DNA from 4 places in the Robertmurraya sp. genome. Region 1 is predicted to be linked to each of the others. Evidence: predicted binding sites of a transcription regulator. Region 1 holds the regulator's gene; each other region holds the start of a gene.
What was found. The regulator Rex, encoded in region 1, represses fermentation and respiration genes when NADH is low (regulators of the CRP and FNR family bind a similar motif). The targets are predictions, from matches to a motif close to TTGTGAAATATTTCACAA.
Positions count from the first base shown of each region.

Region 2: a site for Rex is predicted at 6,152-6,169, ahead of ACGLXV_RS16880 (cytochrome ubiquinol oxidase subunit I). Genes of this name have one in related genera too.
Region 3: a site for Rex is predicted at 3,518-3,535, ahead of pflB (formate C-acetyltransferase). Genes of this name have one in related genera too.
Region 4: a site for Rex is predicted at 5,304-5,321, ahead of nirB (nitrite reductase large subunit NirB). Genes of this name have one in related genera too.

Region 1 is NZ_JAKFCQ010000077.1:18,801-27,225, forward strand. It holds gene groL (chaperonin GroEL) at 133-1,758, opposite strand; gene groES (co-chaperone GroES) at 1,832-2,116, opposite strand; gene ACGLXV_RS11030 (CPBP family intramembrane glutamic endopeptidase) at 2,418-3,155, shown strand; gene ACGLXV_RS11035 (YdiK family protein) at 3,152-3,364, shown strand; gene ACGLXV_RS11040 (redox-sensing transcriptional repressor Rex) at 3,392-4,051, opposite strand; gene moaC (cyclic pyranopterin monophosphate synthase MoaC) at 4,079-4,573, opposite strand; gene ACGLXV_RS11050 (ABC-F family ATP-binding cassette domain-containing protein) at 4,713-6,635, shown strand; gene tsaD (tRNA (adenosine(37)-N6)-threonylcarbamoyltransferase complex transferase subunit TsaD) at 6,851-7,879, opposite strand; gene rimI (ribosomal protein S18-alanine N-acetyltransferase) at 7,876-8,352, opposite strand; gene tsaB (tRNA (adenosine(37)-N6)-threonylcarbamoyltransferase complex dimerization subunit type 1 TsaB) at 8,339-8,425, opposite strand, start outside.
Region 2 is NZ_JAKFCQ010000124.1:21,500-29,924, forward strand. It holds gene ACGLXV_RS16845 (MurR/RpiR family transcriptional regulator) at 1-832, shown strand, start outside; gene ACGLXV_RS16850 (YjiH family protein) at 866-2,254, shown strand; gene ACGLXV_RS16855 (amidohydrolase) at 2,275-3,405, shown strand; gene ACGLXV_RS16860 (GNAT family N-acetyltransferase) at 3,432-4,217, shown strand; gene menC (o-succinylbenzoate synthase) at 4,233-5,339, shown strand; gene ACGLXV_RS16870 (YwbE family protein) at 5,463-5,654, shown strand; partial or broken gene ACGLXV_RS16875 (DUF3231 family protein) at 5,777-5,986, shown strand; gene ACGLXV_RS16880 (cytochrome ubiquinol oxidase subunit I) at 6,196-7,593, shown strand; gene cydB (cytochrome d ubiquinol oxidase subunit II) at 7,593-8,425, shown strand, end outside.
Region 3 is NZ_JAKFCQ010000055.1:68,482-76,906, forward strand. It holds gene nadE (ammonia-dependent NAD(+) synthetase) at 1-380, shown strand, start outside; gene pflA (pyruvate formate-lyase-activating protein) at 416-1,156, opposite strand; gene pflB (formate C-acetyltransferase) at 1,218-3,443, opposite strand; gene ACGLXV_RS06940 (cupredoxin domain-containing protein) at 3,793-4,245, opposite strand; gene ACGLXV_RS06945 (D-alanyl-D-alanine carboxypeptidase family protein) at 4,481-5,644, shown strand; gene modB (molybdate ABC transporter permease subunit) at 5,670-6,323, opposite strand; gene modA (molybdate ABC transporter substrate-binding protein) at 6,328-7,098, opposite strand; gene ACGLXV_RS06960 (YuzL family protein) at 7,246-7,377, shown strand; gene ACGLXV_RS06965 (ABC-F family ATP-binding cassette domain-containing protein) at 7,406-8,425, opposite strand, start outside.
Region 4 is NZ_JAKFCQ010000045.1:13,291-21,715, forward strand. It holds gene ACGLXV_RS05635 (precorrin-2 dehydrogenase/sirohydrochlorin ferrochelatase family protein) at 187-816, opposite strand; gene cobA (uroporphyrinogen-III C-methyltransferase) at 835-2,304, opposite strand; gene nirD (nitrite reductase small subunit NirD) at 2,353-2,673, opposite strand; gene nirB (nitrite reductase large subunit NirB) at 2,750-5,185, opposite strand; gene ACGLXV_RS05655 (tetratricopeptide repeat protein) at 5,391-8,099, opposite strand; gene ACGLXV_RS05660 (M20 family metallo-hydrolase) at 8,338-8,425, opposite strand, start outside.

The DNA of each region.
Region 1 (8,425 bases):
GGAAGGTTTGAAAAAAGAAGCCTCCCACAAGTTCATCGAACTCATGAGAGGCCTCCGTTAAAATCCTCAATGTTAGCAAACCACTCTCACCTTACCAACAAACCCAGTCATATCAAGGGTTGAGGGGCATTATTACATCATGCCGCCCATTCCACCCATGCCGCCCATGTCAGGCATTGCAGGAGTATCTTCTTTAATGTCAGCAACAACTGCTTCAGTTGTTAAGAACATTGCTGCAACAGATCCAGCGTTTTGAAGAGCTGAACGAGTTACTTTAGTTGGGTCAACGATACCAGCTTCGATCATGTTTACCCACTCGCCAGTAGCTGCGTTGAAGCCTGTTCCAATTTCTTCACGCTTTAAGCGGTCTACGATAACAGATCCTTCAAGACCCGCATTGTGTGCAATTGTGCGAACTGGTTCTTCCATCGCACGTAATACGATGTTGATACCTGTTTTTACGTCGCCAGTTGCTTCGATAGCAGCCACTTTTTTGTATACGTTAAGTAGGGCAACACCACCACCAGAAACGATACCTTCTTCAACAGCTGCACGAGTTGAGTTCAATGCGTCTTCAATACGAAGCTTGCGCTCTTTTAATTCTGTTTCAGTAGCAGCTCCAACTTTAACAACTGCTACACCGCCAGCTAACTTAGCTAAGCGCTCTTGTAATTTTTCGCGGTCAAATTCAGAAGTTGTTTCTTCCATTTGCGCACGTATTTGGTTTACACGACCTGCGATTTGTGCAGAGTCTCCAGCACCTTCAACGATTGTTGTATTTTCTTTTGTTACAACAACTTTAGAAGCGCGTCCTAAAGATTGAATCGTTGCAGACTTAAGGTCACGACCTAGCTCTTCAGTGATCACTTCTCCACCTGTTAGGATAGCGATGTCTTCAAGCATAGCTTTACGACGGTCACCGAAACCAGGAGCTTTAACCGCTACTGCATTGAATGTTCCACGAAGCTTGTTAACTACTAAAGTAGCTAATGCTTCTCCTTCTACATCCTCAGCAACAAGTAATAATGGCTTACCTTGTTGTACAACTTGCTCTAGAACTGGAAGGATTTCTTGGATGCTTCCAATTTTCTTGTCAGTAATTAAGATAAATGGATTGTCTAAAACAGCTTCCATTTTATCAGAGTCAGTTACCATGTATGGAGATGCATATCCACGATCGAATTGCATACCTTCTACTACATCAAGCTCAGTAGTGAAGCCTTTTGATTCTTCGATTGTGATTACGCCGTCGTTACCAACGCGCTCCATTGCTTCAGCAATTAATTGTCCTACTTCATCATCAGCTGCAGAAATAGCTGCAACTTGTGCGATAGAAGCTTTGTTTTCAATTGGCTTAGAAATCGCACGAAGCTCTTCAACCGCTACTGCTACTGCCTTATCCATCCCTTTACGGATACCCATTGGGTTCGCACCAGCTGTAACGTTCTTTAAGCCTTCGCGGATCATCGCTTGAGCAAGAACCGTTGCAGTTGTCGTACCGTCACCAGCAACATCATTTGTTTTGCTAGCTACTTCAGCAACAAGCTTAGCACCCATGTTTTCGAATGCATCTTCAAGTTCGATTTCTTTTGCAATTGTTACACCATCATTTGTAATAAGTGGTGAACCGAATTTCTTTTCAAGAACCACGTTACGTCCCTTTGGTCCTAATGTTACTTTTACCGCATTTGCAAGTGCATCTACCCCACGAAGCATCGAGCGACGTGCGTCTTCACTAAACTTAATTTCTTTAGCCATTGTAAAATACCCTCCTCGAGTTTTTTCAATCTATTCTGTCTTCGTTTAGTTTTAAAATAAGAAAGTTCTACTCTTATCCAAGAATAGCAAGAATATCGTTTTCACGTAGAATTAAGTACTCTTTTCCTTCGAACTTAACTTCTGTGCCAGCGTATTTTGAGAAGATAATGCGGTCGTCCACAGAAACTTCAAGAGCTACACGCTCACCGCTTTCAAGTACGCGGCCAGTGCCGACAGCAACTACTTTGCCTTCTTGAGGCTTCTCTTTAGCAGAGTCTGGTAGTACAATACCGCTTGCCGTTTTTTCTTCCGTTTCAACTAGCTCAATTACAATGCGATCACCTAGTGGCTTTAACAAGTGAAACAACCTCCTCAAATATATGTAAGATTTTATTATTAGCACTCACTTAACTAGAGTGCTAACACAACTATTATATTAATGAATCTCTTCTTTTTTTGCAAGCGAGAAACCGCTTTTTTTTATAAATTTTTTGTAAAAGTCCTCCCATAACTTGTTAATTATACAACCTTACTAAGTATGTACTTTTCCATCTATTCTATCCATATAATGCTAAAATACGGACAATAATTCTTCTTATTTGATACAACCTGATGTTTACGAGTAGAATAACTATATTGGATTGAAAAGGAGACTTGTTTTGAAACGTGAATATTGGATTATATTAATTGCTTATATTGCAATGCAGCTTTCAAGCTTTATTGGTGTCCCTATAACCTCTCTTGTAATGGAAATGATTGGTTTTAATACAAATCACTCTCAAGGGTTTGCAGGTGTCACTTGGCTTGTCATCAGCTTTTCTATCACACTTGTTGTTGTCCTGCTGCTGTTGCGTAAAGAGATGGTAACTGCAAATGAAGTAAGAAACGGAGCAAGCTTAGGTCGGTCGATCCTCTGGTCCATCACAGGTGTCTTTCTTGCCCTATTTGCCCAAGCCTTTGCTGCGAATATTGAACGTTTGATTGGTATTGAGGTAGGATCTGATAATACACAACAGATTTTACGTATCATTGAAACTTTTCCTATTATGATTGTCGTTAGCTCAGTTATTGGTCCTATATTAGAAGAAATTGTCTTTCGTAAGATCATTTTTGTGGCATTTTATAAGCGTTTTAACTTTTTCCTATCTGCGTTGCTTAGCTCCGTCATTTTTTCATTTGCCCATATGGAGCCTGAGCATACCCTACTTTATTCGGCGATGGGATTCACCTTTGCGTATTTGTACGTAAAAACCAATCGTATTCTCGTTCCAATCGTTGCTCACGTATCAATGAATACGTTCGTTGTACTTGTGCAATCCGTATATAGGGAAGACTTAGAAAAATTAATCAAACAAGCAGAACAAATGCAAAGCTTTATTGGAGGATTCTTCTTATGAGACAGTCACCTTTATTCTCAGGAATTATATACATCGTCTTAGGTGCTCTGTTCACAGTGTTTGCGATTCAGGACTTACAACAAAATGGAGAGTGGGGCTTTTTTACTTACCTGCTTGTCTTGCTAGCAACATTTGATATTGGTTCAGGCATTCGGATGATTCTTTTACATTTTAAAATTAAAGAGATTAAGAAACAGCAAAAGAAATAGCCGCTCCACTAAGGGGCGGCTTGTTGTTTATTCCTCTACCATTTCTTCATCCACTGAATAGTGCTTTAAAAAGTACACAAGTGACTGTAACTCAATAGCCAAATCAATATGATGAACCCTTATTGATGATGGAACCGTTAATCGGGCCGGTGTAAAGTTTAAAATTCCTCTCACCGTTCCTTGAACCATTCGATCAGTAATGGATTGTGCGACCGTTGCTGGAACGGTTAATATCGCTACCTGAATATCTTCTCTTTCAATAACCTCTTCTAGATCATCCATATGATAGACGGGCACTTCTCCAATTTTTGTGCCTACCTTATCTTCTACTACGTCAAATGCAACAGCAATTTTTGTATTATTATTTTTTAAGAAATTATAATTTAAAAATGCTGTCCCTAAATTCCCCACTCCAATTAAAGCAACCTTCGTTAACTCATCTTGGTCGAGTGTTTTACGGAAAAAGGATAATAGATAGTTTACATTGTAACCGTATCCCTTTTTGCCTAACGCACCAAAGTATGAAAAATCTCTTCGAATCGTTGCAGAATCGACCTTCACCGCCTCACTTAGTTCAGCAGATGAAACTCGTTGCTTTCCTGATGAGTGTAAACTATTTAAAAAGCGATAATACAATGGTAGTCTTTTCGCCGTTGCTTGTGGGATTTTCATTGATTCATTACTCATCGTTCTTCCCCTACCTTCTACCTTTAACTAATATAGTTTCTCTTCTCTTTTAAAGTCACCGTTTTTTCCACCAGTTTTTTCAACAAGGTATGTTTTCCCGATAACCATTCCTTTATCTACTGCTTTACACATATCATAAACAGTAAGCGCACAAACAGAAGCGGCTGTTAACGCTTCCATTTCTACTCCTGTATTCCCTTTTGTCTTTACACTAGCAGATATATGTAGAGTATGGCAATTGTTATCTGATTCCCAATCAAAAGAAATATCGACACCAGTAAGTGGAATAGGATGACACATTGGAATAATATCCCATGTTTTTTTACAAGCCATAACGGCAGCAACCTGTGCGACTGCTAGCACATCACCTTTTTTCATTTGGTTATGTGTGATACGATCATATATCTCTTGATTGACTGTGATACTAGAATGGGCAATGGCCGTCCGTACCGTTTCGGGCTTATCACTCACATCTACCATTTTCGCTCTGCCTTCTTTATTAAAATGAGTGAACTCTGACATCAATTATACACCTCTTTCAAAATCATACACTATTTTCCTCGTTCTGTGTGAAAACATTGTAACATAGTTCACAACTCATATCATTGCTCATCCGTATTGAATGCGATACACTAACCGTAGAAGTATAGAGGTGAAATCAATGATACTACTACAAGTGAACCAGCTTTCCAAGTCTTATGGAGCTGACCTTATTTTATCGAATATAAAACTAGAAGTTCAAACAAGAGACCGTATTGCCTTAGTAGGCCGAAATGGGGCCGGGAAATCTACTTTACTCAAGATTATTGCCGGTCACCTTTCCTATGAATCAGGTGATTTAATCAAGCCCAAACATGTAACGATCGGGTATTTGGCTCAGAACACAGGTCTTGTTTCCGGATTATCCATTTGGGAAGAAATGCTTACCGTTTTTGAACAAGTCATGAATCAAGAGAAAGAGCTTCGTAAGCTCGAGGAAAAGATGGCTGATCCTACCGTATTTGAAGATGCTACTTTGTACGAGCGGACAATAAAAGAATATGACCATCTCCAAAATGAATTTAAGGAGAATGGGGGGTATCAGTACGAGTCTGATATACGTTCTGTCCTACATGGATTAAATTTCCACTCATTTGATTACTCTACAAAAATTGATAGCTTGAGTGGTGGCCAGAAAACTCGATTAGCTCTTGCGAAGTTGTTATTAACTAAACCTGATATTCTTATATTAGATGAACCTACCAACCATCTAGATATTGATACTTTGTCTTGGTTAGAGCAATATCTGACTGGCTACACGGGTGCCATCTTGATTGTATCCCACGATCGCTACTTTTTAGATAAAGTGGTCAATCAAGTGTACGAAATCTCTAGGAATCAAATCAGCAAATTCTCAGGAAACTACAGTTCTTATCTTGAACAAAAAGCCGAAAACTACGAGCGTGATCTAAAGCAATACGAAAAACAGCAAGATGAAATAGCCAAGCTCCAGGACTTTATTCAAAAGAATCTTGCTCGTGCATCGACCACCAAGCGGGCTCAAAGTAGAAGGAAGAAGCTTGAGAGAATGCAAGTTATGGACAAACCTCTTGGAGATGAGAAGTCCGCCTCCTTCGGTTTTGATATTGAAAAGCAAAGTGGCAATGAGGTGTTAAATGTTCATTCCTTATCCGTTGGCTATCATGATGAACGGATAGCTGAGGGACTTTCCCTCAGAATTACTAGAGGCGATTCCGTTGCCTTAGTTGGACCGAATGGGATTGGAAAGTCAACCTTACTTAAAACCATCCAAGGAACGTTACAACCCTTAGAGGGACAAGTTCACTATGGTTCCAACGTTAGCATTGGCTATTATGACCAGGAACAGGCGGCTCTTACTTCAAACAAGCGAGTTTTAAATGAGCTTTGGGACGAATATCCTCTGAAAAGTGAAAAGGAAATCCGGACTGTACTAGGGAATTTCTTGTTTACCGGCGACGATGTGTTAAAAACGGTATCCACTCTTAGCGGTGGGGAAAAGGCACGTCTAGCACTAGCTAAACTTATGATGCAAAAGGCCAATCTCCTTATACTAGATGAGCCTACCAACCATTTGGACTTGGACAGTAAGGAAATATTAGAAAACGCGCTAGTGGATTATCCAGGAACTATTTTATTTGTTTCTCATGATCGATACTTCATTAATCGCATTGCAACGAAGGTGATTGAGCTAAGTAAAACCGCGGCTGTTGAGTACCTTGGGGACTATGATTATTACGTGGAAAAGAAGCTTGAACAAGAAGAGTTGAAAGCCATAGAACAAGCAGAAAAGGCTGCAGCTACCGCGGTAGCTTCTCCAGAAAAAAATACGTATCAAATCGATAAGGAAGCCAAGAAATTAGAGCGTCAACGAAAGCGACGCATCGAAGAAATAGAAGGATTGATTGAACAGCTCGAAGAAACGATTGAAAAGAATAATACACTGCTTTGTGATCCAGAAATTTTTCAAGACCACGAAAGAGTGCTCAAAATTAATGAAGAAAATGAAACAGCAAAACTCCAATTAGATGAGTTACTAGAAGAATGGAGTGAACTTGCTGAATAAGCAGAAAGAACCGGGAGAATGAATCTATCCCGGTTTTTTCTTTTCCACAATTTTGTTCACAAGTAAATTGTTTTTATATGTGCTTTCCACAGGGTTTTCCACATTATCCACAATTTTAGTTTATTTTATCCACATTATACACAGTGAAACTTGTCGAAACAGTGTTTATACACAAAAAATAGCCCCTATCACGTGATAGGGACTTTTTCCTAAAGTTATGTGTTGTGGATAGATAGGTCTAATCCGGGATTTGCATTTAAGGAATAGTCACTTCTTTGTCCTTTTTCATACATGACACTTCCAGCAGCAGCAATCATGGCAGCGTTATCTGTGCATAAAGAGAGTGGAGGAATAATTAATTCTACACCTTCAATAGCAGCGAACTCTCTCTCCAGTGCGCTACGCAGTCCTTTATTAGCAGCTACTCCTCCTGCTAGTAACACTTGCTTCACTGAATACTGTTTGGCCGCACGTACTGTCTTAGTTACCAACACGTCGATAACACTTTGTTGAAAACTTGCTGCAAGATCTTCAGGTGCAATGACTTCCCCTCTTTGCTCTGCATTGTGGACGGTGTTGATAACTGCTGATTTTAATCCACTAAAGCTAAAATCATATGACCCTTCCTCTAACCAAGCTCTCGGTAAATCAATAATAGGTGAACCAACAGCTGCTAATCGGTCAATATGTGGTCCGCCTGGATATGGCATTTTTAACGTCCTAGCCACTTTATCGTACGCTTCGCCCGCAGCATCGTCTCTCGTTTCTCCAATCACCTCAAAGTGGCCATGAGCCTTCATATAAACAAGCTCTGTATGTCCACCAGAAACAACTAATGATAATAGTGGAAAATCCATTTCCTTTATCAACCGATTCGCATAAATATGACCAGCGATATGGTGGATTCCTACAAGAGGAATACCGTGAGCAAAGCTTAGTGCCTTGGCTGCGTTTACCCCTATTAATAAGGCACCCACAAGCCCTGGTCCCTCCGTTACAGCAATCGCATCAATATCTGAAAACTGTAATTCAGCCACTCTCATTGCTTCTTCTATTACAATCGTGATTTGCTCCACATGATGTCGAGAAGCAATCTCAGGAACCACTCCGCCGAATCGCTTATGGCTTTCAATTTGTGAAGCAACGATATTTGCTACAATTTCGTGTCCATCTTTTACAATGGCAACAGCTGTTTCATCACAGCTTGTTTCAATTCCTAATATATATTGATTTTTTCCACTCATAATGTCACCCACATGACTAATGCATCCTCATAATTATCAGTATAATAGTTCTTGCGTATTCCACCGTTCATAAAACCGAGCTTACGGTACAAAGATTGTGCGACTGTGTTCGAAACACGTACCTCAAGTGTCATCGTTTTTGCACCCCTCTTCTTTGCAACCTCCATAATCATACGAAGGATCGCTTCTCCTAGCTTTTGCCCACGAAATTCAGGTAAGACCGCTATGTTGGTAATATGTGCCTCATCAACAATCAGCCACATTCCACAATAACCTATAACTTGACCTTCCTTTTCTAAAACAAGATAGACAGCGAATTGATTTAGATTTAACTCATTTTCAAATGATTGCCTAGTCCAAGGGGTTGCAAATGAAAGTTCCTCAATTTTTAAGATTTGATCAATATCTTCTTCCTTCAAATATCGAAACACTAAGGAATCAGTTAATGAGTGAGTCTCTTCATTTTGCATCATTTTCTTTCTTCCCTTCTAGCCATTTCGCTTCAGCTTCAGCTAATCGAATATAATTTGGTACAAAGGTGTGTAC
Region 2 (8,425 bases), on a different contig from region 1:
GATTAAAGGAAACTTTTCGGCATTATCTTCAGGTCAAAAGAAAGTAGCAGAGTTTTTGCTAGAGCATTTGGATGAAGGTTCGCTGCTCACTGCTTTCCAAATTGGGCGAAAAGTGGGTGTTAGTGAAACAACAGTCATCCGCCTAGCGTATGCACTAGGCTTTAGTGGCTACTCAGAAATGCAGGAAACGGTTCGTAGAGAATGGCTAACACATGTGCAACCAGGAAAAAGCGAAGGAAAACCTTCAAGTAGAGATGGCTTTGAAGAAAATCAGTTGTTTCATCAAATCATCGAGAAAGAGAGCCAAGTTCTTAATCAATTGCTTAACCAGTTAGAAATAGAACAAATATGGCGAGTGGTGGATGTGCTTCATCAATCAAAGCGGATTTTTATCGCTGGTTTTGGTAGTTCATATGCTGCTGCTTACTGGTTGTATTACGCACTAAAACAGATGAGAGAAAATGTGTTTCTCTCTAACCCAAGTGGATTTTTACCTGAAGAACTATGTGAACTTGATGAGCAGTCGACCGTTATTATGTTTTCCTATCCTCGTTACCGAAGAGAATCACTTAAGCTAGCAAACTATGCAAACAATCAAAAAGCAACCCTCATAGCGATTACAGATCGGCAGCTTTCTCCTATTGGCCAGCTCGCACAATTGACCTTAACAACAGAGGAGCATTTGGAATCGAGTCATCATTCGATTGCTTCGGTGATTGGTTTGCTTGAGGTGATTATCTCTGGATTGAACAAAAGGGACAATGAAAACAGCAATGTCCGTCAGAAGAAATTAGAGCAGTTATATTCCGAGCAAAATATTTTTTTAGAATGAAAAAATAGTAACTTAAGAGGAGGCTTACCCTAAATGACCAATGCTTCAAATGTTAGAGCAGAAAGAAAGGAAGCTTTACAAAAGTCCTTTTCTGTTCAAGATTATATGAAATTTATCTTACCATCCTTGATCGGTATTATGCTATTTATTATTCCCATTTCAAATGGTGAAGGAATAACAATCCCAGTTGCATTCCTTGCCAGTCAATTAAATACCCTTTTTGTTGATCAAATTCCAGCCTTTGCAACGGGTGTAATTATCCTATCTGTTTTAGGTTCACTTATTGCTGTTATTGCCAAGCCGCAATTTATTATCGAAAATTCCTTTTTAAATAAACTGTTAAATGTCAGCAAATTTTGGTTAATTGCACGTTTATTAGGGGCAATTTTTACAGTGATCGCACTTACGAAAGTAGGACCGGAATTTATTTCCTCTGAGAATACAGGAGGGATGTTGCTATTTAGCCTACTTCCGATTCTATTAACCACTTTTTTACTTGCAGGATTTTTATTGCCACTTCTTTTGAACTTTGGGCTGTTAGAGTTTTTTGGAGCATTAACAATGAAGATTATGCGACCAATTTTCAAACTGCCTGGACGATCTTCACTTGACTGCTTAGCATCATGGGTAGGGGACGGGACAATCGGTGTACTGCTAACAACTAAGCAATACGAGGAAGGCTATTATACAAAAAGAGAAGCAGCGGTGATTGCTACAACCTTCTCTGTTGTTTCTATTACTTTTACCATTGTAGTCATTCAATACTTGAATCTTGATAAATACTTTCTTCATTATTATGCTACGATCGTTATTGCTGGATTAGCAGCAGCTGTGATCATGCCACGTATTCCGCCGCTTTCTAGAAAAGCAGACACAGGCTATGAACATGCTAAGTTAGTAAAGGAAACGAGTATTCCAGCTGGTACATCGTATGCCCAATGGGGATTAGCACAAGCAGTTAGTAAAGCAAAGACAAATACAAGTGTAAAGGCAACATTAAAAGAAGGACTTCAAAATGTGCTTGATATGTGGATGGGAGTACTACCAATCGTTATGGCTATTGGAGTCACTGCTTTAGTGATTGCAGAATTTACTCCGGTGTTCTCCATATTAGGAAAGCCATTTGAGCCAATCTTAACGTTAATGCAAATACCAGAAGCAGACCAGGCTGCTCAAACGATGGTTGTTGGATTTGCGGATATGTTCTTACCAGCCATTATTGGAAGTGGAATCGAGAGTGAATTAACACGTTTTGTTATTGCATGTGTATCCGTTACACAACTGATTTACCTTTCTGAGATGGGAGGATTACTACTAGGCTCAAAGCTACCTGTTAGCTTCAAAGACTTAGTACTAATCTTCTTGATTCGTACGGCCATTACTTTACCGATTGTTGCCATTGCAGCACATATTATCTTTTAACTAGAAGGGTTCTGACACAAATGGTTCTTTTGGAAAACTTTATAGATACAGAGCGGAAACAAATTTTGAATACGTATAAAGAACTTCATGAGCTTGCCGAACCAAGCTGGAAGGAAGAAAAAACCTCTCTGTATGTAAGGCAAAAGCTAGAAAGGGCTGGATTTGATGTCCAAACCTTTCATGGCCATTATGGGTTGATTGCTGAAATTAAGGGTGAAAGTAATGAGGTAATCGCGATTCGTGCTGACATGGATGCTCTCTTGCAAGAGATAGATGGTGTCGTACAAGCGAATCATTCATGCGGTCATGATGGTCATAGTACGATGGTGTTATTCACAGCACTTGCACTTGCTAAAATAAACCATCATCATACCATTCGTTTTATCTTTCAGCCAGCAGAGGAAAAGGCAGAGGGTGCGCTTAAAATGATTGAAGAAGGCGCACTAGACAATGTAAAGTTTCTTTGTGGAATTCATTTGCGCCCTGCATTTGAGGTCGCAAATGGAATGGCGGCTCCAGTGATCTTGCACGGTTCATCAAGCTGTATAAGAGGTACGATTAAAGGAACACCGGCACATGCTGCGAGACCGGAGGAAGGCAATAATCCTATTGAAGCTGCCGCCCTTTTGGTTCAAGCTTTTCAAAATATTCGTGTCCAAACCGATGTGCCATACTCGATCAAAATGACTGAGCTTCATTGTGGAGAGTCATCGAATCTTATTCCAGAAACTGCACGATTCAGCGTTGATCTTCGTGCAAAATCGAATGAAACCATGAAGTTGCTTATAGAAGAGGCAAAACAATCGATTCAATCCATTGAGGATAGAACGAAAACAAAGATTGTTTTCCAACAAGATAGTTATTCTCCTGCTGCAGTAAAGAATGAACATGCTGTAAAGCTTGCTGAAGAAGCCATTAAATCAGTGCTGGGAGAGAAATGTCTCGTACCCATGTGTGACTCTCCTGGTGCAGAAGACTTTCACTTCTACACATTAAAGCGACCAGATATGGTTGCCACCATGATTGGATTAGGCTGCGGACTGGAACCAGGCTTGCATCATCCTAATATGAAATTTGACATTACAGCATTACTTAATGGAACAAAAATTTTAACAAAGCTGTTATTGGAAGCGGACAAACAAACTTGGTAATGACTCCGGTAAAGGAGGGAAGACATTTGAACGATGAAGTAAGCATTCGCAACCTTCAAACTGTCACAGAGTTAGAAAAGGTACGTGAATTAGAGGCTCTAATTTGGAGTTTGGAAGATTCTGTACCGGTCAACCAAACGGTAGCCGCAGTGAAAAATGGCGGCTTCGTTCTTGGTGCTTTTCTCCATGAGAAGCTTATTGGTTTTCAATATAGCTTCCCAGGATTTGATGGAGCGAAAGCGTATCTTTGCTCTCACAGCCTCGGGATTCATCCTGATTATCGTGCATTTGGTGTCGGCGAGAAACTGAAATGGGCTCAGAAGAAAACAGCGCTTCTTAAGGGTTATGAGTTAATCACATGGACATATGATCCGCTCGAAACCGTGAATGCAAATCTAAACCTACATAAACTTGGCGGCGTCTGTTCTACGTATATGGAAGATGTGTACGGTGAGATGAATGATGGATTGAACTCAGGAATGGCAACCGACCGTTTTTTAGTAGAGTGGAGGCTAAAGTCCAAGAGTATGAAAAGGGACTTAGACCGAGACGCGCTGCACGTTATAAGAACAGATCAGTTCAATGGAAACTTAAATCCTGTGGAAATTCATTTGAACCTAGCTCCTGATACCCTTTTCGTATCGGTACCAGGGAATTTTCAGACGATTAAAACAGAAGATCTCTCACTTGCTAAACAATGGAGAGAGGCAACTCGAAAGGTGTTTCTTCACTATTTTAAAAAAGGTTACACCGCTACTGATTTGCTGAAGGAAAAGGAAAACCACTACTACTACGTTTTACAAAAGCTATAGCAAGGGGAATGTGAAATGGAAGTAAAGAGCATCATTTTAAGGCATGTAAAAATGGATCTGTTAACCCCGTTCACTACGAGTGTCGGTACGGAGGTGGATAAGGATTTCATTATCGTGGAAGTACAGTCGAAAAGTGGTTTATCAGGATGGGCGGAGTCTGTTTCAATTATTGAGCCAATTTATAACGAAGAAACAGTAAAGACCAATTGGCATATCATGAGTGATTTTCTAATCCCCCTATTATTAAAAGAACCCATTTCGCATCCGGATGATGTGTCTGAGCGTTTTCAGTTTATCCGTGGCAATTATAATGCAAAGGCTGCATTAGAGTGTGCCGTCTGGGATTTATACGCAAAAGAAAAGAATCTTTCCTTGTCTAAAGCGCTCGGTGGAGTGAAAGATCGGATAGAAGTGGGCGTAAGTGTAGGGATTCAAAAGTCAGAAGCAGCGATGCTTAAGCAAATTGATGAGTACTTAAAAGAAGGATATAAGCGTATTAAAGTAAAAATCAAGCCTGATTGGGATATTCAAATATTGAAATCTATTCGCCGAGAATTTCCTGCGATTCCTTTAATGGCTGATGCCAATTGTGCTTATACATTAAAGGATATCGATCATCTTCAAGCATTAGATGAATTCAATTTAATGATGATTGAACAGCCACTTGCCTGTGATGACATCATTGATCATGCATCATTACAAGCGAAGCTTTCGACTCCTATCTGTTTAGATGAAAGTATCCACTCAGCTGAAGATGCAAGAAAAGCTATTCAGCTCGGAAGCTGTAAAATCATTAATTTAAAAATTGGTCGTATTGGAGGGCTTACAGAGTCAAGGAAGATACACGATCTGTGTGTGAAAAATGAGATTCCCATGTGGTGTGGTGGAATGTTAGAAGCAGGAATTGGAAGAGCTCATAATATCGCGATTACATCACTAGCTAACTTTACGCTTCCAGGTGACACAGCCCCTTCTTCGCATTACTGGAAGGAAGATATTATCTTACCGGAAGTAGAAATGAGCAACGGCTTTATTACTGTACCGGACTTACCTGGAATTGGGTTTGAACCAAATATTAAGAAGATCAATCAAGTGACACTTGAACAAAAAATCTTTTCATAAATAGTAAAAGGATATAGACTATTTTGGGTCTATATCCTTTTTTCTACCTTTTTTAAGCATTTGGAGATATGGTGAAAATAGTGGATAATTATCTTATTCATAATAGAGGAGCGGAAAAGAATGATGATGTCTCAAAAAAGAGAAAACATAAAAATAGGTAGCCAAGTAAAGGTGGTACAAAAAGCAGATCAGCGAACAGGGAAACTAACGGAAGGTATGGTTGCAAAAATCCTTACAAATAGCCCTACTCATCCGCATGGAATCAAGGTGATGCTAGAAAATGGTGTGGTTGGAAGAGTAAAGGAAATATTATGATTTTCCAGAAGTAGGTATTATTAGAACAATAGAATTTTTATTTTATTCACGTACAAAATAAAGAAAACTATTTTTTGACGCGTGGAGGAAATGAAAATGCCTGATACACCTTCAATGACACATTTTCAGATAAAATAATGATGCACTGTATAAGTCTCTTCTGCAGCTTTTCGTTAGGAGGAAATTCAATCGGAACCGCTTTTAGCCTTCGCAACGATTTACCTTTAAAATTTGCAGCATATATGAAGGATATTTTTGAATATGCCCATGAGGGAGCAAAGATCATGATTCAGAACGGTTGGATGGAAGAGCCCCCACAGACGATCAATTAATTTGCTTTCTCTGGGTGGAATTAAATAAACAAGAAAAGCCACCCTTGGAATATAGGGTGGCTTTTCCTGTCTACAATTCTATAATTTTGTCTTGTGTGTTACAAATGTCACAAAGTGTATAAATTTACTTCAACATTTAAACAAATTTCTAAGCTATACTCACTCTTGTGAATTAGTGAACATTTAATGAACAAAAGGAGTGAGGGCTAATGACAGAGCTTTTTTTGGCAAGGCTTCAGTTTGGAGCTACGACGATATTCCATTTTTTATTTGTACCAATGTCGATTGGTTTAGTGTTTATGGTTGCGTTAATGCAAACATTCTATGTCGTCAAAAATGAAGAAATCTATAAGAAGATGGCAAAATTTTGGGGTCATCTGTTTCTGATTAACTTTGCTGTCGGGGTCGTAACAGGAATTATTCAAGAATTTCAATTTGGGATGAACTGGTCAGAGTATTCTAGATTTGTCGGGGATGTATTTGGTGCTCCGCTTGCTATTGAAGCTTTATTAGCTTTTTTTATGGAGTCTACTTTTATCGGTTTATGGATTTTTGGCTGGAACCGTCTATCTAAGAAAGTCCATTTATTATGTATCTGGCTTGTTTCGATTGGAACAATGCTTTCAGCAATTTGGATATTAGCAGCGAATTCATTTATGCAGGAACCAGTTGGATTTGTTATGAAAAATGGGAGAGCAGAGATGAATGATTTCTTTGCTTTGTTAAAAAATCCGCAGCTCCTCGTTGAGTTTCCACATGTCATTTTTGGTGCGCTTGCTACAGGATCCTTTTTTATTGGTGGTGTTAGTGCATATAAGCTTCTAAAAAAACAAGAAGTTGAATTTTTTGCAAGATCATTCCGAATAGCAATGGTAGTATCACTCGTATCTGGAGTGGGGGTAGCTTTTAGCGGACATGAGCAGGCTAAGCATTTAATGGAATCACAGCCGATGAAAATGGCTGCCAGTGAAGCATTGTGGGAAGACAGTGGTGATCTTGCGGCTTGGACAATATGGGCACATATTGATACAGACAATAAAGAAAATTCATTCGAAATAAGCATTCCATACATATTAAGTTACTTAACATATGAGAAGTTTTCCGGTAGTGTACCAGGAATGCTTACGCTTCAAAAGGAATATGAAGAAAAGTATGGTCCAGGAAATTATATTCCACCAGTAAAAACAACGTTTTGGAGCTTCCGCATTATGGCAGGTGCTGGGGGTGTAATGATTTTGGTTTCTGCATTAGGTCTGTGGTTTCAATTTACCGAATCACTCATGAGGAGAACGTTCTTTTTAAAGCTGTTAGTAGGACTTATATCTTTCCCGTTTATCGCAAATTCTGCTGGATGGATCATGACTGAAATTGGAAGACAACCGTGGACTGTATTTGGACTAATGACAACAGCTGCATCTGTATCACCAAATGTTTCTGTTCAGTCTTTGTTATTTTCTTTAATCGCGTTTACAGCTATCTATTTAATTTTAGCTATCGTGCTTGTGTACTTGTTTATTAGAGAGATTAAAAAAGGAGTTGATCATCATGAGGATGTTCGATCGATTGATGTTCCAATTGACCCATTTGACAAGGAGGTGTATCAGTGATGGAGTTAAGTGAGTTTTGGTTCATACTAGTAGCTGTTCTGTTCATTGGCTTCTTTTTCCTGGAAGGCTTTGATTTTGGGGTGGGTATGTCGGTACGTCTATTAGCCAGAAATGATTTTGAACGACGTGTACTGATCAATACCATTGGCCCTTTTTGGGATGCGAACGAGGTATGGTTATTAACAGCAGGTGGAGCAATCTTTGCAGCTTTTCCACATTGGTATGCAACCATGTTTAGTGGCTACTATATTCCTTTTGTGTTTGTTCTTCTGGCGTTAATTGGAAGAGGAGTTGCTTTTGAATTTAGAGGGAAGGTAGACAAAGTGAATTGGACACAGTCATGGGATTGGGTTATTTTTTTCGGGAGCTTGCTACCTCCGTTTTTGTTCGGGGTATTATTTTCAAGCATCTTAAGAGGAATGCCGATTGATGAAACGATGACATTAAGAGCTGGCTTTTCTGACTATGTGAACGTTTATACTGTCGTTGGAGGAGTGACTGTCACTCTTTTATGTTTAGTACATGGGCTATTATTTACCTCTTTAAAAACCGTTGGGGATATACAAGCTCGAGCTAGAGAGCTAGCGAATATATTAATGATTCCTGTGCTAGTTGCTCTAGTAGCGTTTGTTGGACTATCCTATTTTGAAACTGATCTCTTCACCTATCGAGGAGAAGCAACTATTCCAATGATTGGACTTATTGTTGTTAGTTATATACTAGTGATTTTCTTTATAAAAAGTAAAAAGGTTGGGCTAGCTTTTATCTTTAGTGGAGCAGGGATAGCTCTTACCGTTGCAACTATATTTGTTGGTTTATTTCCTCGAGTGAT
Region 3 (8,425 bases), on a different contig from region 1:
TCGGAGGGCAGGAAGGCTTACTTGTCGTTGGTACAGACCATGCAGCTGAAGCCGTTACAGGTTTTTTTACAAAGTATGGAGACGGGGGAGCGGACTTGCTTCCTCTGTCTGGACTGTCGAAAAGACAAGGCCGAGAGTTACTGAAAGAACTCGGTGCAAGTGAACGTCTATATTTAAAAGTCCCAACAGCTGATCTATTGGATCAAAAGCCTGGTCAAGCTGATGAGACGGAACTCGGAATTACTTACGAGGAACTGGATGATTTTCTTGAAGGAAAAGAAGTGGCGAACGAGGTAGCGGAGAAAATTGAACAGAGATATCTCATAACGGAACATAAACGACGCCCACCGACAACGATGTTTGATGATTGGTGGAAATAAAAAGATGGGGAGCAAATAATTGCTCCCCATTTTCATTATGCATATTTTACTGAAGCAGTTAAAAGCTCAAGAGCCTCTTGGGCTTCTTCATCACTTGGTGGTTGAATACCTTTTAATGGATACTCCATTCCAAGAGCTTCCCATTTATATACTCCGAGCTCATGATACGGAAGAACTTCGACCTTTTTAACATTCGTAAGTGTACCGATGAATTCCCCAAGTTTTTTTAGATCATCACGATCATTTGAAATGGTTGGTACAAGAACATGGCGTATCCATACAGGAACATTTTGAGTAGATAGGAATTGTGCAAATTCTAAAATATGCTCATTAGCCATACCAGTTAAGGAGATATGCTTCTTTCGATCAATATGCTTGATATCAAGTAAAATTAAGTCTGTGTATTGCAACAATTCCTTGAGGTTTGCTTGAAAGTGTTCTGCGTGTGAGAAACAGCCTCCGGAAGAATCAATGGTTGTGTGAATCCCAAGCTTTTTACATTCTTTAAAGAGTTCAATTAAAAAGGGAATTTGTAGAAGCGGTTCGCCACCGCTAACAGTAATTCCGCCACCTGATGATTCGATGAAAGGTAGATATGTTTTTAAATCATCGATGATTTCGGAAACAGACATTTGTTTTCCAGTTCCGATTTCCCAAGTATCCGCATTATGACAAAATTGGCAACGAAGCAAGCAGCCTTGTGTAAATACGACATAGCGAATTCCAGGTCCGTCTACTGTTCCAAATGTTTCGATTGAATGAATGTTTCCGTTCATGATGAAAAACTCCTCTCATTTATCAGGTAGGGAGATGTTAGCAATCTCCCTACATCAGTTTTTATAGTGATCCATGGAATGTTCTGTTAATAACATCCATTTGTTGTTCTCTGGTTAACTTAATAAAGTTAACTGCGTAACCTGATACACGAATCGTTAACTGTGGGTATTCTTCTGGGTGCTCCATAGCATCAAGCAATGTTTCACGATTAAATACGTTTACGTTTAAGTGGTGTCCTTGCTTAACTGAGTAGCCATCAAGAATACTTACAAGGTTATTTTCACGGCTGTCTTCATCTTTCCCTAATGCTTTAGGTACGATGGAGAAAGTATTAGAAATGCCGTCTAATGAGTACGCATAAGGAAGCTTAGCAACAGATGCGAGAGAAGCTAGAGTTCCTTTTGTATCACGACCGTGCATTGGGTTTGCACCAGGAGCAAATGGCTCACCAGCGCGACGACCATCAGGTGTGTTACCTGTTTTCTTACCGTACACAACGTTAGAAGTGATTGTTAAAATAGACATAGTAGTCATAGAGTTTCTATACGTTTCGTGCTTTTTAAGCTTTTTCATGAAACGCTCAACTAAATCAACAGCGATGCTGTCCACACGATCATCATTGTTTCCGTATTTAGGGAAGTCGCCTTCAATTTCAAAGTCAACAGCAATACCGTTTTCATCACGAATTGGACGAACTTGAGCGTATTTAATCGCACTTAATGAGTCAGCAACAACACTTAGTCCAGCAATACCAGTTGCCATTGTACGAAGAATATTTGTATCGTGAAGAGCCATCTCAATTCTTTCATAGCTATACTTATCATGCATGTAGTGAATGATGTTTAGTGTATTAATATAAAGTCCAGCTAACCAATCCATTGTAGAATCAAATTTCGCCATCACTTCTTCATAGTTTAGGACTTCAGAAGTGATAGGGGAGAACTCTGGTGCTACTTGTAGTTTATGTTTTTCGTCTTTACCACCATTAATTGCATATAGAAGTGCTTTTGCAAGGTTTGCACGAGCACCGAAGAACTGCATTTGCTTACCAATTTCCATTGCAGACACACAGCATGCTATTCCGTAATCGTCTCCCCATTCTGGGCGCATAATATCGTCGTTTTCATATTGAATTGAACTTGTTTCGATTGACATTTTCGCACAGAACTTTTTGAAGCCTTCTGGAAGGCGAGTAGACCAAAGTACTGTTAAGTTTGGTTCTGGTGCCGGTCCTAGGTTAGTAAGAGTATGCAAGAAACGGAAAGAGTTTTTCGTTACTAATGCACGTCCGTCATTTGCAACACCACCGATAGACTCCGTTACCCAAGTTGGGTCTCCACTAAATAGTTCGTTATAATCAGGAGTACGAGCAAATTTCACAAGACGTAGCTTCATTACGAAGTGGTCAACCAATTCTTGTGCCTCTTGCTCAGTAAGCACACCGTTTTCTAAATCTCTTTCAATATAAATATCTAAGAAAGTTGAAACGCGTCCAAGACTCATCGCAGCTCCGTTTTGTTCTTTAATAGCTGCCAAGTATCCGAAGTATAACCATTGGAATGCTTCAGTAGCTGTAGTAGCCGGTTTAGAAATATCAAAGCCATAGCTAGCAGCTAATTTCTTTAATTCGTTAAGGGCACGAACCTGCTCTGATAATTCTTCACGAAGCTGAATAACAGATTCCTTCATTACTGGAGTAGTACCAGCAAGATCTTTTTTCTTTTCTTGAATCAAGAAGTCTACACCATATAAAGCAATGCGTCGGTAGTCACCGATAATCCGACCACGTCCGTATGCATCCGGTAAACCAGTAATGATACCAACCTTACGTGCCATTTTCATTTCATCAGTATAAGCATCGAATACACCTTGGTTATGTGTTTTACGGTAGTCAGTAAAGATTTTTTCAACATCTTTATTTAATTCAAAACCGTAAGATTCACAAGACTGTTGTGCCATACGAATTCCGCCATAAGGCTGTAAAGAGCGTTTGAACGGTTTGTCAGTTTGAACACCAACAACTTTTTCTAAATCTTGATTTAAGTACCCTGCACCATGAGAAACAATAGAAGAAACGATTTCAGTGTCCATATCAAGAACGCCACCGTTTTCTCTTTCTTGTTTTGTTAAATCCATTACTTGATCCCATAATTTTGTTGTTGCCTCAGTTGGGCCTGCAAGGAAGGAATCATTTCCTTCGTACGTTTTAAAGTTTCTTAGAATAAAGTCTCTAACGTTTACTTCTTTTCTCCAAGTACCTTCTGAAAAGCCTTTCCACTGTTCCATTTGAGTCCACCTCTTAGTAAATGTTTATATAACAGATGATACAAATACATCATACTTGAAGTATAACAGATAATTAGTGAAATACATCACATAATCTAGGTGACATTTTGACAATGTTATGAACATTAGGTTTGTCAGAGGTTCGTTATGTGACGGAATGATGAAAAAAGAAAACTGTACTATAATGATTCGGCAAAAAATCAAATCTGTTATACAAAAAGTTATTATTAATAACACTATTGTAACGTGATAAATCTCTTCTTGGTCAATTAGGTTATGTAGATATTTTGACAGTTTGAATAGACCAAAAAAAACGATTGTGCGTGTTACACACAATCGTCTACAAGTGTTAATTCACAACAATATAGGCCGTCATTGGTCCGTTTGAATCTGAATCATGGTGGGTTAAGCAAATCAATCGATAGACACCCTTCTTTTGAAACTGGAGATCTAGTTCGGTTTCTTCTCCTTGAAGAATTTTACCGCTAATGTTTGTACCCTCAATTATAAATGGATGATTAGCACCGTTTATGCCCATAATCTTTAATTTTACCTTCTCACCCTTTTGAAGAAAGATGGTGCCAGGGTCAAAGCGATACGCTTCGATTTCTTTTCCATCTTTAGTTGTCGCTTCAAACTCGCCAGTGACTAAATGAATTTCTCTCGTAGAATCATTGACCGATGTTTGAACGACTGCCTCGCTGCCCATGTTTAAATAAATCCAAAGGGAGGCGGAGAAAACCAAACCTAACAGAAGAAGTGAAAATATAATAGAACGTTTTTTGACGACTAGAAACTGCATCGTACCCCTCCAAAAAATTTATTTCTACTAATTTATATGCATCAAGGTAATGGAAACTTGTCTATACTTTGTCTATGAATGTAAATTTACGACCTTAGTATCGGTTTTTTCGTTATAAAGCACGAAATATTACCTAGTTTTTCAATTTCGTAACAAATGTATAATTTATGCGTTTACATGTTATTTTTTTGGTACAATCGAAAAAGACTGAATTCAAACAAGGTGTGTGCATACAGTGATAAAAAAACTATCTATTATTTTTCTAACTATCCTTGCATTAAGTGCAAATCAAGTGTTTGCTGAGCAAATGGACGAGCTGTCCATAATAAGCGATTCGGTAATATTAATGGACTCACAATCCAATGTGGTCCTTTACTCAAAAAATGAGCATGAACGTATGTATCCTGCTAGTTTAACAAAAATTGCAACTGCCATTTATGCAATTCAAACTGTAAAAGTAGATGAAGTTGTAAAAGTAAGTAGTGAAGCTATTGAAGTTGAAGGAACTAAAGTATATTTAAATGAGGGAGAAGAAGTTACTTTAAAGAAATTAATTCAAGGTATGCTTATTAACTCAGGAAATGATGCTGCAGCTGCCATTGCCCTTCATATCGACGGTAGCATGGAGACATACGAAAAAAATATCAATGAATTTCTAAAAAATGAGGTTGGAGTTAAGAATACTCATTTCACGAATCCGCATGGACTCTTTGATGAAAACCACTATACAACAGCGTATGATTTAGGTCTAATCACGAATTACGCACTAAAAAATGAAACATTTAAAGAAATTTTCGGAACAAAAGATTTGGCTTGGGATGGTCAATCATGGGATACGACTTTGTTTACACATCATTTACTCTTGAAGGGAGAAATCCCATTCGAAGGTATCACAGGTGGAAAGACTGGTTTTGTCAATGAATCAAGGCAAACGTTAGCAACGACTGCTTCTAATGGTCAAATTGGATTAACAGTCATTGGTTTAGGAGCAACGTATAAACGTGATATCTATAATGATACAATTAATTTGCTAAGCTTTGGATTTTCTAACTATAAAACTTCAACTATTCCTGTGAATACAACATTTGAAAATGAAAAGGATAAGTTTGTTGTGACGGATCCGTTATATATAACAGAACCTCTTACTGGTTCTGCTGTAGTGGATGTAACAAAAGAGGGAGACTTAACTGTATTTGATTCTTCGAATAAAGAGCTCCAAACGATCTCTTTAGCTAAATATAAACTCAAAACAGCTCCAGAGAGGGCTTCTGTCATAGGAGAAACCACATCGAATGATAAATCTACACCTATTATGATGAAAGCCATATCAATTGGATTATTATTTGCGTTAATTGGAGCATTCGTAGGAATGTGGAAAAAACGAATATTGAATGGATGAAAAATAGCCATGAGTAAGCTCATGGCTATTTTATATGGCTTGATAGATAAAGCATAACATACGATAAAATGATCATCAGAAGGACCCAGGACCAAGCGAGACTACTATTACCAGACTCGAAGGCAACATATATAGCTGTTGGAAGGGTTTGGGTTTTTCCAGGTATGTTTCCAGCGAACATGAGTGTAGCTCCAAATTCCCCAAGAGCACGGGCAAACGCAAGAATAGAACCAGAAACAATGGCCTTTACACTCAACGGAAGAGCGATAAATAAAAATACCTTCCATTCCCCAGCGCCGTCAACTCTTGCTGCATCCTCTATTTCACTATCTACCGATAAAAAACCGGTCTTACATGATTGATACATAAGAGGGAAGGCAACAACTGTTGAAGCAATGACTGCTGCCCACCAGGTAAACATAACGGGTTGTTTAAAAATTTGTTCAATGAATCGCCCTACAGGACTATTAACACCAAAAATCATGATTAATAAAAATCCAACAACGGTAGGGGGGAGAACGATAGGTAAAAGAAGTGCTGTTTCGATAATGGTTTTACCTTTAAAGGAAGATTGATACATCATCCTAGAAACGAACACGCCAGAAATAATCACAAAAAGTAGCGAAACCGAGGCAACTGTTAAGGAGAGTTGCACTGGTGACCAAAATTGTAAATTCATATAATCAATCCAATACGTTAAATCCATATTTTTTAAATACTTGTTGTGCAGCTGTTGATTGTAGAAATTCAAACAAGGATTTGCTCTCTTTGCTGTTGGTTGTATATTCTAAGACACCATAATAGTACATGATAGGGGAGTGAAGAGATGGATTTATGTTTTCAGTCACTTCTACTTTCTTTGATGTTAAGGCATCTGTTTTATAAACCATTCCAGCATCCACATTTTTCGTTTCTACATATGTAAGTACTTGAGAAACATCTTTCGTATATATTAGTTTGTCTTCGATTAGATTCCATAATTTAGCGTTTTGCAATACTTCCTTCGCATAACTTCCAGCAGGTACCGTTTCTGGTATTCCTATAGCAATTTTTTCAATTGTATGATCCTGAAGATTAGAGAGTCTCAATTGAATATTGTTATCAATCTTAGGTGTAATTAGAACAAGGGAATTAGCTACTAACGGTGAGTGGTAATTAGCGAGTATTCGTTGTGTTTCTACTAACTCATCAACATGATCCTTTGATGCCGAAATAAATAGATCAACAGGTGCTCCTTGAATAATTTGTTCCTTTAATGCCCCAGAACCACCAAAGTTAAATAAAAGCTCAACCTGATGATTTTGTTCGTATAATTCTTTAAGCTCAGTTAACACATCTTTCATACTTGCTGCGGCTGAGATCGTCAATTGAATAGGTTCCTCTTTTTCTTGGCTGCAGGAACTTAATAAGCTAAACAAGCATGAAATGAGGATGGCAATGGTTATTTTTCTCACAAGTAAAGAAGCCTCCTATTTATTATGCATACAAAAAATTATAGCGAAATTTAGACAGTTGTGACAGTGACAATTAAAAAAAGTTGTCTAAAGGTTCGGATAAAAACCATCGAAATATAAGAAAATAACAGAGGAGGTGTTTTCATTATGTCAAATAGAAAAAAAGATCCTTCTACCGTTGGATTAAGTTCTCCGCAAGTTGAAGGGCAAGGCACGACAGAAAATGAAATGGCTGGTACAAAAAAAGATAGTGCAAGACGAAAAACAAAAAGACATTAAAAGAGAGCCAATTGGCTCTCTTTTAAATTTATTTATACATTTCTTCTACTTGTTTTTGGATCTCGCTGTTTTCTAAATACTCATCATAAGTCATTTGCTTATCTACGATGCCGTTCGGTGTAATTTCAATAATTCTGTTTGCAATGGTTTGGATAAATTGATGGTCATGTGATGCAAACATAAGTGAACCTTTAAAGTTTATTAACCCATTATTTACAGAGGTGATGGATTCTAAGTCAAGGTGGTTAGTTGGCTCATCTAAAAGAAGTACATTCGCACCACTTAACATCATTTTAGAAAGCATACAGCGCACTTTTTCTCCTCCAGAAAGAACGCTAGCTTTCTTTAATACTTCTTCACCTGAAAATAACATTCTTCCCAAAAAGCCACGAAGGAAGCTTTCACTTTGATCCACTGGAGAGAACTGGCGTAACCAATCGACCAGGTTAAGCTCACTTCCTTCAAAGTAAGAAGTGTTGTCCTTTGGGAAATAGGCTTGAGAGGTGGTAACACCCCATTTATACGTACCACTGTCAGCTTCCATTTCTCCCATTAAGATCTTGAATAAGGTTGTTTTAGCAAGTTCATTTGCTCCAACAAGTGCAATTTTATCTTCCTTATTCATTACGAAGCTAACATTGTTTAAAACTTTTTCTCCGTCGATTGTTTTTGTTATTCCTTCAACACGTAATAGGTCGTTTCCAATTTCTCTTTCAGGAGTAAAACCAACATACGGGTATTTTCTAGAGGATGGACGAATGTCATCCAAAGAAATTTTATCAAGTAATTTTTTTCTTGATGTTGCTTGCTTTGATTTAGATGCGTTAGCGCTAAATCTCGCGATAAATGCTTGAAGTTCTTTGATTTTTTCTTCTTTTTTCTTATTTTGGTCTTGAGCCATTCTCTGAGCTAACTGACTTGACTCATACCAGAAATCGTAGTTTCCAACGTATATTTGGATTTTCGAGAAGTCTAAGTCAGCAATATGTGTACATACCTTATTAAGGAAATGTCTATCATGGGAAACAACAATAACAGTATTTTCAAA
Region 4 (8,425 bases), on a different contig from region 1:
TAATTGTCAATATCTTAAATAGTAGCGAGTAACAAACAATAGTGTACAACATAGTTATTAACAAATTGTGACGACTCTTGTCTTTTCTTAAAAAATATTTAATATTCTCTTTAAAAATGCCATTAATATTTAGCATCATGTTTACAAAAACAGATTATACCATAAAAAAAAGGAGTAAGGCACCCCTTACTCACAATTATTAATCATATTTTTGTAAATTTTTTGGAAGCGCTTTTCTCTCTCTTCCGTACGAAATATCGGATCTTCTACTAGCAATGAGAGCAATTTTTTTCTTTTACCTACGTCCTTTACACGCTCTTGAATATAGGTACGCTTTTCCATCAGGAACTCTATATAATCTTCATATTCTTCACCATATCTGGCCTCTAGCTCATTTTTAATTTTTTTTGATAAGCTTGGACTAGCACCTGAGGTCGTAACAGCAATGGCAAGCCTCCCTCTTCTAACGACAGAAGGTACGATTACATTAGAAGAGGAGTGTTCATCAGCAAAGTTTACGAGTTGATGGGGACTGATCCCTTTCTGTAGTTCACTACTCACATATGGATCATTGGTAGCAGAGATAATGTAGAACGCATCCTCAATATCACTTAGTTCAAAATCCTTCTGAATCCAATGAACCGAACCATTGTTTACATAGGTAAGAATTGACTCAATTATAGTGGGACTTATGATGGTAATGACCGCTTCTGATTTCAATAATCCTTCTAGTTTACGAGCAGCAATTTGTCCCCCGCCAATTACGTATACCTTTTTGTGTTTTAGATTTAAAAAAACAGGATATAAGTTCTCCATTTCATCACCGTTTGCTATTTAGGAATCAGACTTATTAACTAAAGTACATACAAGGGATGGGATGGTTGCTTCTTTTGTTTGCTCTGCCCCTTGTATATTATGTGTTAGAAGCGCATCCATCGTTTGATTTCCTAAGCAGTATATTTCTAGTTCTTTTACCATATCTATTGTTAGAAAATCAGTTTTTTCAAGTGCTTTTATCAATATTGGTACAGAAGCGGAACTCGGAAAGATTACTGTATTAAGCTTAGAGTCGTCAAGCATACGCTTAAAAATAGGAAGATAGCTTTCATCTACTTCTGATATTGAGGTTGTAAAGGTATCATAATTCCCAAAATTCAAGACGTTTTGACTAGTTTCTTCTATATTATTACTATTTCCAATAAGGAGGATAGTCCCTCCTTTTCTTAATTTCTCAATTGGATTAGCGAGCAGTCCTTTATTCAACAGTTGATTTACTGATTTCCTCGACAAGCCGTACAAATCAGCTTGAATTGAGCGAATATCTATTTTCTCTTCCATCAATATTTGAAAGAATTCGTCAACACTCTCAGGAGACGTAAATATGATGGAAGAATACATAGAAAGCTTTGATAAAATGAGGTGATCTGGAGTGATTTTTACGCGTTTCCATTTAGGGAATTCAATCACGTCAGCCCCTTGTTCTTCTAATGCCTTTGCTAGATTGCTTGTGCTTATCCCTGTACGTGGAAGCAATATCTGACGACCAAATAATGGTTTTTTTTCAAACCAGCTGATTTTTTCTCTAAGAGAAGCGATATTTCCTACAAGTGTGATGGCTGGATTCGTAAACTTTTCTTCCTCTACACGCTGAACGATCGTTTCAAGTGTACCTTCCAGTGTTTTTTGACGGCCAAATGTTCCCCACTGTATGAGCGTGACTGGTGTTGAAGCTGGTTTGCCATGTGAGAGTAAATTCGTACATATATGCGAAAGATTGCCTACTCCCATGTAAAAAGCAATCGTATCGATTCCTTTTGCAAGGCCTTCCCAATTGAGTGCGGATTTTCCATCTTTTGATTTATCATGAGCAGTAACAATGGCAAACGATTCACCATATTCTCGGTGGGTTACTGGAATACCGGCATAAAGAGGCGCAGCAATTCCGGAAGTAATTCCTGGAATCATTTCAAACGAAAGCCCATTTTGAGCTAATGCCTCTGCTTCTTCTCCTACTCGTCCGAATACTCCAGGGTCTCCTCCCTTTAAACGAACGACGATTTTTCCTGCAGCTGTTTTCTCTACAAGAAGATCATTTATTTTTTCCTGCCTGAGGGTATGACGATCAGGGAGCTTTCCACAGTAGATAAACTCACAATTTGGAGGTGCAAAATCCAGAAGCTTTGGGTTTGCAAGCCGGTCATATAGAATAACCTCCGCTCTTTGAATGGCTTCTAGACCTTTTACTGTAATGAGACCAATATCCCCTGGTCCTGCTCCAACTAAAAATGCTTTTCCTGTTGTCATACAAACTTCCTCCCCTAAGGCAAATGGGGGCGAAGTCGCCCCCATCCTTTATATTAGTAATAAAATGCGATTATCCTCTACTTCTACTTCATACGTTTTTACTTGTCCTTCGTCTGGTGCTTGCACCTTACCATCATTCAAAGAGATTTTCCAATCATAAAGTGGACAGTATACATAGGTTCCACTAACTAAGCCATCTGCCAATGTGCCTCCCTTTGGATGTGGACTTTTGTTCTCAACCGCTTTTACCTCTCCAGTTGATAATTTAAATAGGACTATTTCTTTTTCGCCAAGTCGGATCACTTTTCCTGCTTGATGTGCTAAAGTTTGATAATTTCCGACATCAACCTTTGTTAATGTTTGTGGCATATCAATCACCAAAACCTTTCATTTAATTTTACCCATCATTTTCATCTTCGTAAATAATAATTTTTCACTTACGATATTAGACTAAAACTTCTGGAATTTCCTCTGTTTTGTAGTATTTTTCACGAATTTGTTGATTTTTCAATGCTTCATTCCAAGGCTCTGTGTATCTAGTTAGAGAACGATCAAGTTTTGCCGTTAATTCTTTTCTTACTTCAGCATCCTGCAATACTTCTTTTACATGATCTAACCCCACACGTTCAATCCAAGTAGATGTACGCTCTAGGTAATTCGCAGTTTCACGGTAGTATTGAATATAAGCACTAATCATTTCCATTACTTCTTCTTCAGTCTTTAACGTGAAGAGAAGGTCACCAGCACGAAGATCGGTTCCTCCGTTACCGCCTACATACAATTCAAATCCGCCATCGATTCCGACTATCCCCATATCTTTAATTCCTGCTTCAGCACAGTTACGTGGACATCCAGATACTCCCATCTTGAATTTATGTGGAGTGTCTAGACGTTCAAATTTCTTCTCAAGGTCGATTCCTAGTTGCATTGTATCTTGTGTACCATAACGGCAGAATTGAGATCCCACACATGTTTTTACCGTACGTAATGTTTTTCCGTAGGCATAACCAGACGGCATTCCAAGGTCTTCCCAAACATTTGTCAGATCTTCCTTTTTTACACCTAGTAATGCGATACGCTGTCCACCCGTTAGCTTTACAAGCGGTATATTGTACTTCTCAGTTACCTCAGCAATTTTCTTTAAGTCCTCAGCATTCGTTACACCACCGTACATTCTTGGAACAACAGAGTATGTGCCGTCCTTTTGAATGTTTGCGTGCATTTTTTCGTTAACCAGTCGAGAGTCGCGTTCATCAAGGTATTCTTCAGGATGCAGCATACCTAAATAGTAGTTAAGAGCAGGACGACATTTGCTGCAGCCTTCCTCGTTGTTCCAGCCGAGAACATTCATGACTTCTTTTGTACTCATCATGCCTTTTTCTTTAATTTCAGCAACAACCTCGTCACGACTTAATGTTGTACAGCCACAGAGAGTCTTTTTATTAGCTTTTGTTGCATCAAAAGAATCACCCAATGTGTAAGCAAGAATCTCACCAACAAGGCCTTTACAACGACCGCAAGAACGTCCGGCGTTTGTACAGCTAGATACTTGATCAACTGTTGTAAGTCCTTTTGTTTGAATGGCTTCCACGATGGTTCCTTTTGATACACCGTTACATCCACACACAATCTCCGTATCTGGCATAGAGTCAACGCTCATGTCTGCTTGACCCCCGCCACAGCATCCAGAGTCTAAGATGCTTGCGCTTGTTTTACCACTTACATCTTCTTTATCAACAAGCATGCGGAACAATTTTGTGCTATCCTTTGTGTCACCGTATAGAACAATCCCTACCACTCGATTGTCTCTTACTAGTATCTTTTTATAGATGCCTTCAAATTCATTGTGAACTTTAATTGCTTTTGTTGATTTATCATCAATAATTTCACCCGCAGAATACAGATCAACATCAGATACCTTTAGTTGGGTCCCTGTAACCGATCCCTCATAAGGTGCAACCTCTAAACCGAGTATTCTCTGTGCTAAAACCTTCCCTTGTTCATACAGTGGGGCGACCATTCCATACGTGATCTCTCTATGTTCTGCACATTCCCCAACCGCATATACATTAGGTGTATTTGTTTCCATAAAGTCATTTACGACAATCCCACGGTTTACGTTAATACCAGCATCTTTTGCAAGCTGTGTATTTGGTTTAATTCCAACCGCCATAACGACTAGATCTGTTTCGATTTCTGTTCCATCGCTAAATCGAAGACCTGTTACGCGGTCATCTCCAAGAATTTCACTCGTTTGTTTTTCGAATAAGAACTTCATTCCTTGAGCTTCAAGTTCTTCTTTCAGCATCGTTGCAGCTGTCTCATCCAGCTGTCTTTCCATTAGGTGTGGCATCAAATGAACCACATGTACGTCCATACCAAGGTCAATTAAACCTCTTGCAGCTTCTAGACCAAGAAGGCCACCACCGATGACTACTGCTTTTTTATGAGTACGAGCTACTTCCATCATATTTTCACAATCTTGGATATCTCGAAAGCCTGTTACGCCTTGTTTATCAGCACCTGGTACCGGTAGGATGAATGAGCTTGATCCTGTTGCAATAATAAGTTCATCGTAAGCAACGATTCTTCCCGTTGAAGAAACGACTGTCTTTAATTGTGGATTGATTTTTGCAACTGCTTCATTTGTATATAAAGTGATATTATTTTCACGGTACCATTCCCATTCATTTAGAAAAATGTCATCTACCGTTGTTTTCCCTTGCAATACATTTGATAACTGAATTCGATTGTAGTTTGGATATGGTTCGTTTCCAAAGATTGTTATATGAAAAGCATCGGGTGTTAGTTTTAGAATCTCCTCTACTACTCTTACTCCTGCCATCCCGTTACCAATAAGAACTAAATGTCGTTTTTCCATTTTGTTATGTCCTCCCCAGCCTGAGCCTTATGCTCGTTAATTCACAATCAACTTGATAGCTCTATTTTAACTTCTTTTATGTTGAAAACTTGTGAAGTTTGTCACACTTTCGTGAACTATGTGAAGGTATTCACATTTTGTTCAAAAATTTAGGGGAGATGAATGAAAAAAGCTGATGCATATGTTTGCACCAGCTTGAAAATAATTATACTTCTTGTTTGACTTTAGGAAGTCCAGTAAACAGGAATTCATATTGCTTATAACGGACCGTGAATAGCTTAATTGGATCCTCAAAAGCTGTTGGATTTTGCTGAAGCTTTGTTAAAGATTGCTCATACTGACTGATCTTTTCTACTAAGTCTTCTGCCGTATGTGTTAACTCATCCTTTGGCTTTTGAAAAAACGATTCTAAATCCCTTTGTATTGCCATAGCAAAAAAATGATAAGGAGCAAAAAACTGTTTACTTACTTGTTTTGCTACTTCTGAATAATCTTCCGTTTCCACATAGCGCTTGTATTTTTGCTGCAGCATGGCTTTATTTTGACCGATGCCAGCGAATAGCTTACCTGCGCCCTTTAGTAATAATTGTGTTGGATTATGTTTTAACATAATGTTGATGTGTTCTAATTGAACACCACTTGTCAACCGCCCAGTGTCTCTTCTCCAATCATGAAGTAATTGATCATCTACTGGAAATTGAAATTTTTCAATTCCGTATAAGCCATTAAAACTTGTAGCCATTTCGTCTAAATAAGCGCGAATCTGCTGAAGTTCCTCTTTCGTAAGACCAATCCATTTTTGAAGCGAGGAGTAGAGCTTTGGAAGGGTGGTGTTTTGTAAATATTCCTCCATGCGCCTGTTCATTTCCTCGTTTAATTGAAGATGGATAGTGGCAAGGTTGCTTTGATCCGTAATAGATTCAGCTGTTGTCTTTAGTACATTAGGTATGTCTGCTTCTACTTCTGCAGAAAGTTCCTGCAGGATCGTAACATAATTGCTCTTCAGTCTTTCTCCGACTTCCTGTTCTAAATCACCAAGCTGCATGGAAGCTCCACTAACCTTAGCTAACATTTCTTTGTTCCATTGAATTACATCGATTAATTTTTCTTCTTTATCAGCTCGTTTAGCTAACAGATAGTGAAGTGTTTCTTTAATAAAGTAAAGCTCTTTTCTTGTTCTTTTTTCGTTGGCTTGCTCGCTGTTAATATCGGATAAAATGTCACTCCAGTCCACAGCCTGAGAAGACGTGTATGGGTAAATGTCAGCATTCGGGAAGATAGGATTCAGGTTTTTCCTTATGGTTTCCATATAATAAGAAACGCCAGTCTCTTCTTCTACCGCATTTGGGATCGGAAGGATAAAAATGAACGTATGATCGTTAGCTTGCTGGTTCATTTGCTTTATCACATTCAATTCCATATCGTTTAAGGGATTTTCCTCATTTAAAACATAAATAATGCTATCAGCCATGTGTAAGTTAACGGAAAGAGAACTTCTTTCTTGAACTGTTCCACGATACGGTGGTATGGACATTAATGAGGTGTTTGCTGCTTTTAACAGTTCATAAGGTCCTTTAGAGTGGATGTAATGATCGGTTGACCCAATTTCCGTAGGACTGCTTACTTGTTTGGATTCCACAGAGTTCACTTCAACTAATTCAGACTCAGGCAAGTAGCTATACAACGCTAATTTGGAAGACAATTGGTTTACTTGTTCATGTCCAAGCACATCACTTAAGATCGTTGTCTGTAGCTTGCTTGTTCCTGTAAACAATGTAATGGTGCTTTGCTTATTTTGTAAATTCCCCATGATCCATTTCAACTTATTACTTACCGGAAGATCTTCTTCTTCAGCCCAAGTAACGATACTAGAGAACAATTGTTTTGTCTGGTGCACATCAATTAGTCCATTTGGAGCTGAATTGGATAATGCATGGTTTGCTTCCGTAACGGTGTCTTCATTGATCGTTCCAGGGAAAACTTCATTCCATGCAAGTGCTGCACATGCGGTAAAGATAAAATGATTTGAATCTGCGAAACGCATCCAATTTTTCAGCAGTAATGGAATGATTTCTTGAATCTCGTTCAAGGAATACTTTCCATTTAAAAATAGCTGAAATGTTTTTAAGTATTGCTGAGATAACAGCTTCCATGATAACTGTTCAGGGAGCTCAGATTGTAGCAGTAATGAATTAAGCTCGCTTACCCAATCGAGTAGCTCTGATTGTTCTTCGTAATTTTCCCACAGCTTAAAAACAATTTTTTCGAATCGAATGCGATCAAGGCGTAACAAGTACGATAAAAATGGCGTGTACTCTTCAGGTTTGAAAATTGTGGTTCGTTTTTCATCGCAATATCTTTTAATGACATCGATCCATTCTGGAGAGTTGGTACGCATAAATTCTTTCATGGCAAGATTCATTGCGTTAGCCCAATCTTCTATTTCTTCAAAGAAGAGACGGGCAAGTTCAGTTACTCCTGGATAGTCGGGATGGTTGTTAATGATTTCGCTAATAATAGACGTTGATTCATGGGTACGACCGTCTTTTACGTATAGTCTAAATAGCTGTAACGAGACTTCTGTATGAAGTACGATGGACTCGGTACTTACTCTTTTATAGATTTCCTCTGCAGTTGAGTATTGCTCTAACTCCAAGTAAGCATCAGCGATATTCTTTTTGGCCCATGGTGCTAATTCATTTTGAATGCTTTCCCATTTAAAGATCGCTGATTCAAAGTCTTTGTATAGGAAATACAGTTCCCCTTGCGCGAATCGAATGGGTGTTAAGTCAGGTACGTCCTTTTGTTGCTCCTTATAATAAGCTTCCCCAAGCGAACGTACGGGGAAATCCGTTTCTTGTTCAATTAGGGTTTGATAATATTTTTTCTGAACGAATAGCTTCTCTGATGTCATAATAATTCCTCCATATTTTTTCTCCCCATTCATTTTAATAACCGATAGAGTAAAATATGCTATGTTGCTATGTAACTCTTTATGGATTCTGTTAATTATAATATGATTCTACATATTTCGGAGAGAAATCTCCTTTTATGTCGTAAAATGAACAAAAACACCTAGCTCAATAGAACTAGATGTTTATATGTTCATCTCAGACGGACAAACGAAGAAATTTGTCCACGAACGGTGTCAGTCACCCTTTGTAGTTGGTGACGGTGCGGTAGAGTAACTCGGTTCCGAGTGAGATATCTTCGATCGTTGAAAATTCCTTTGGATTGTGA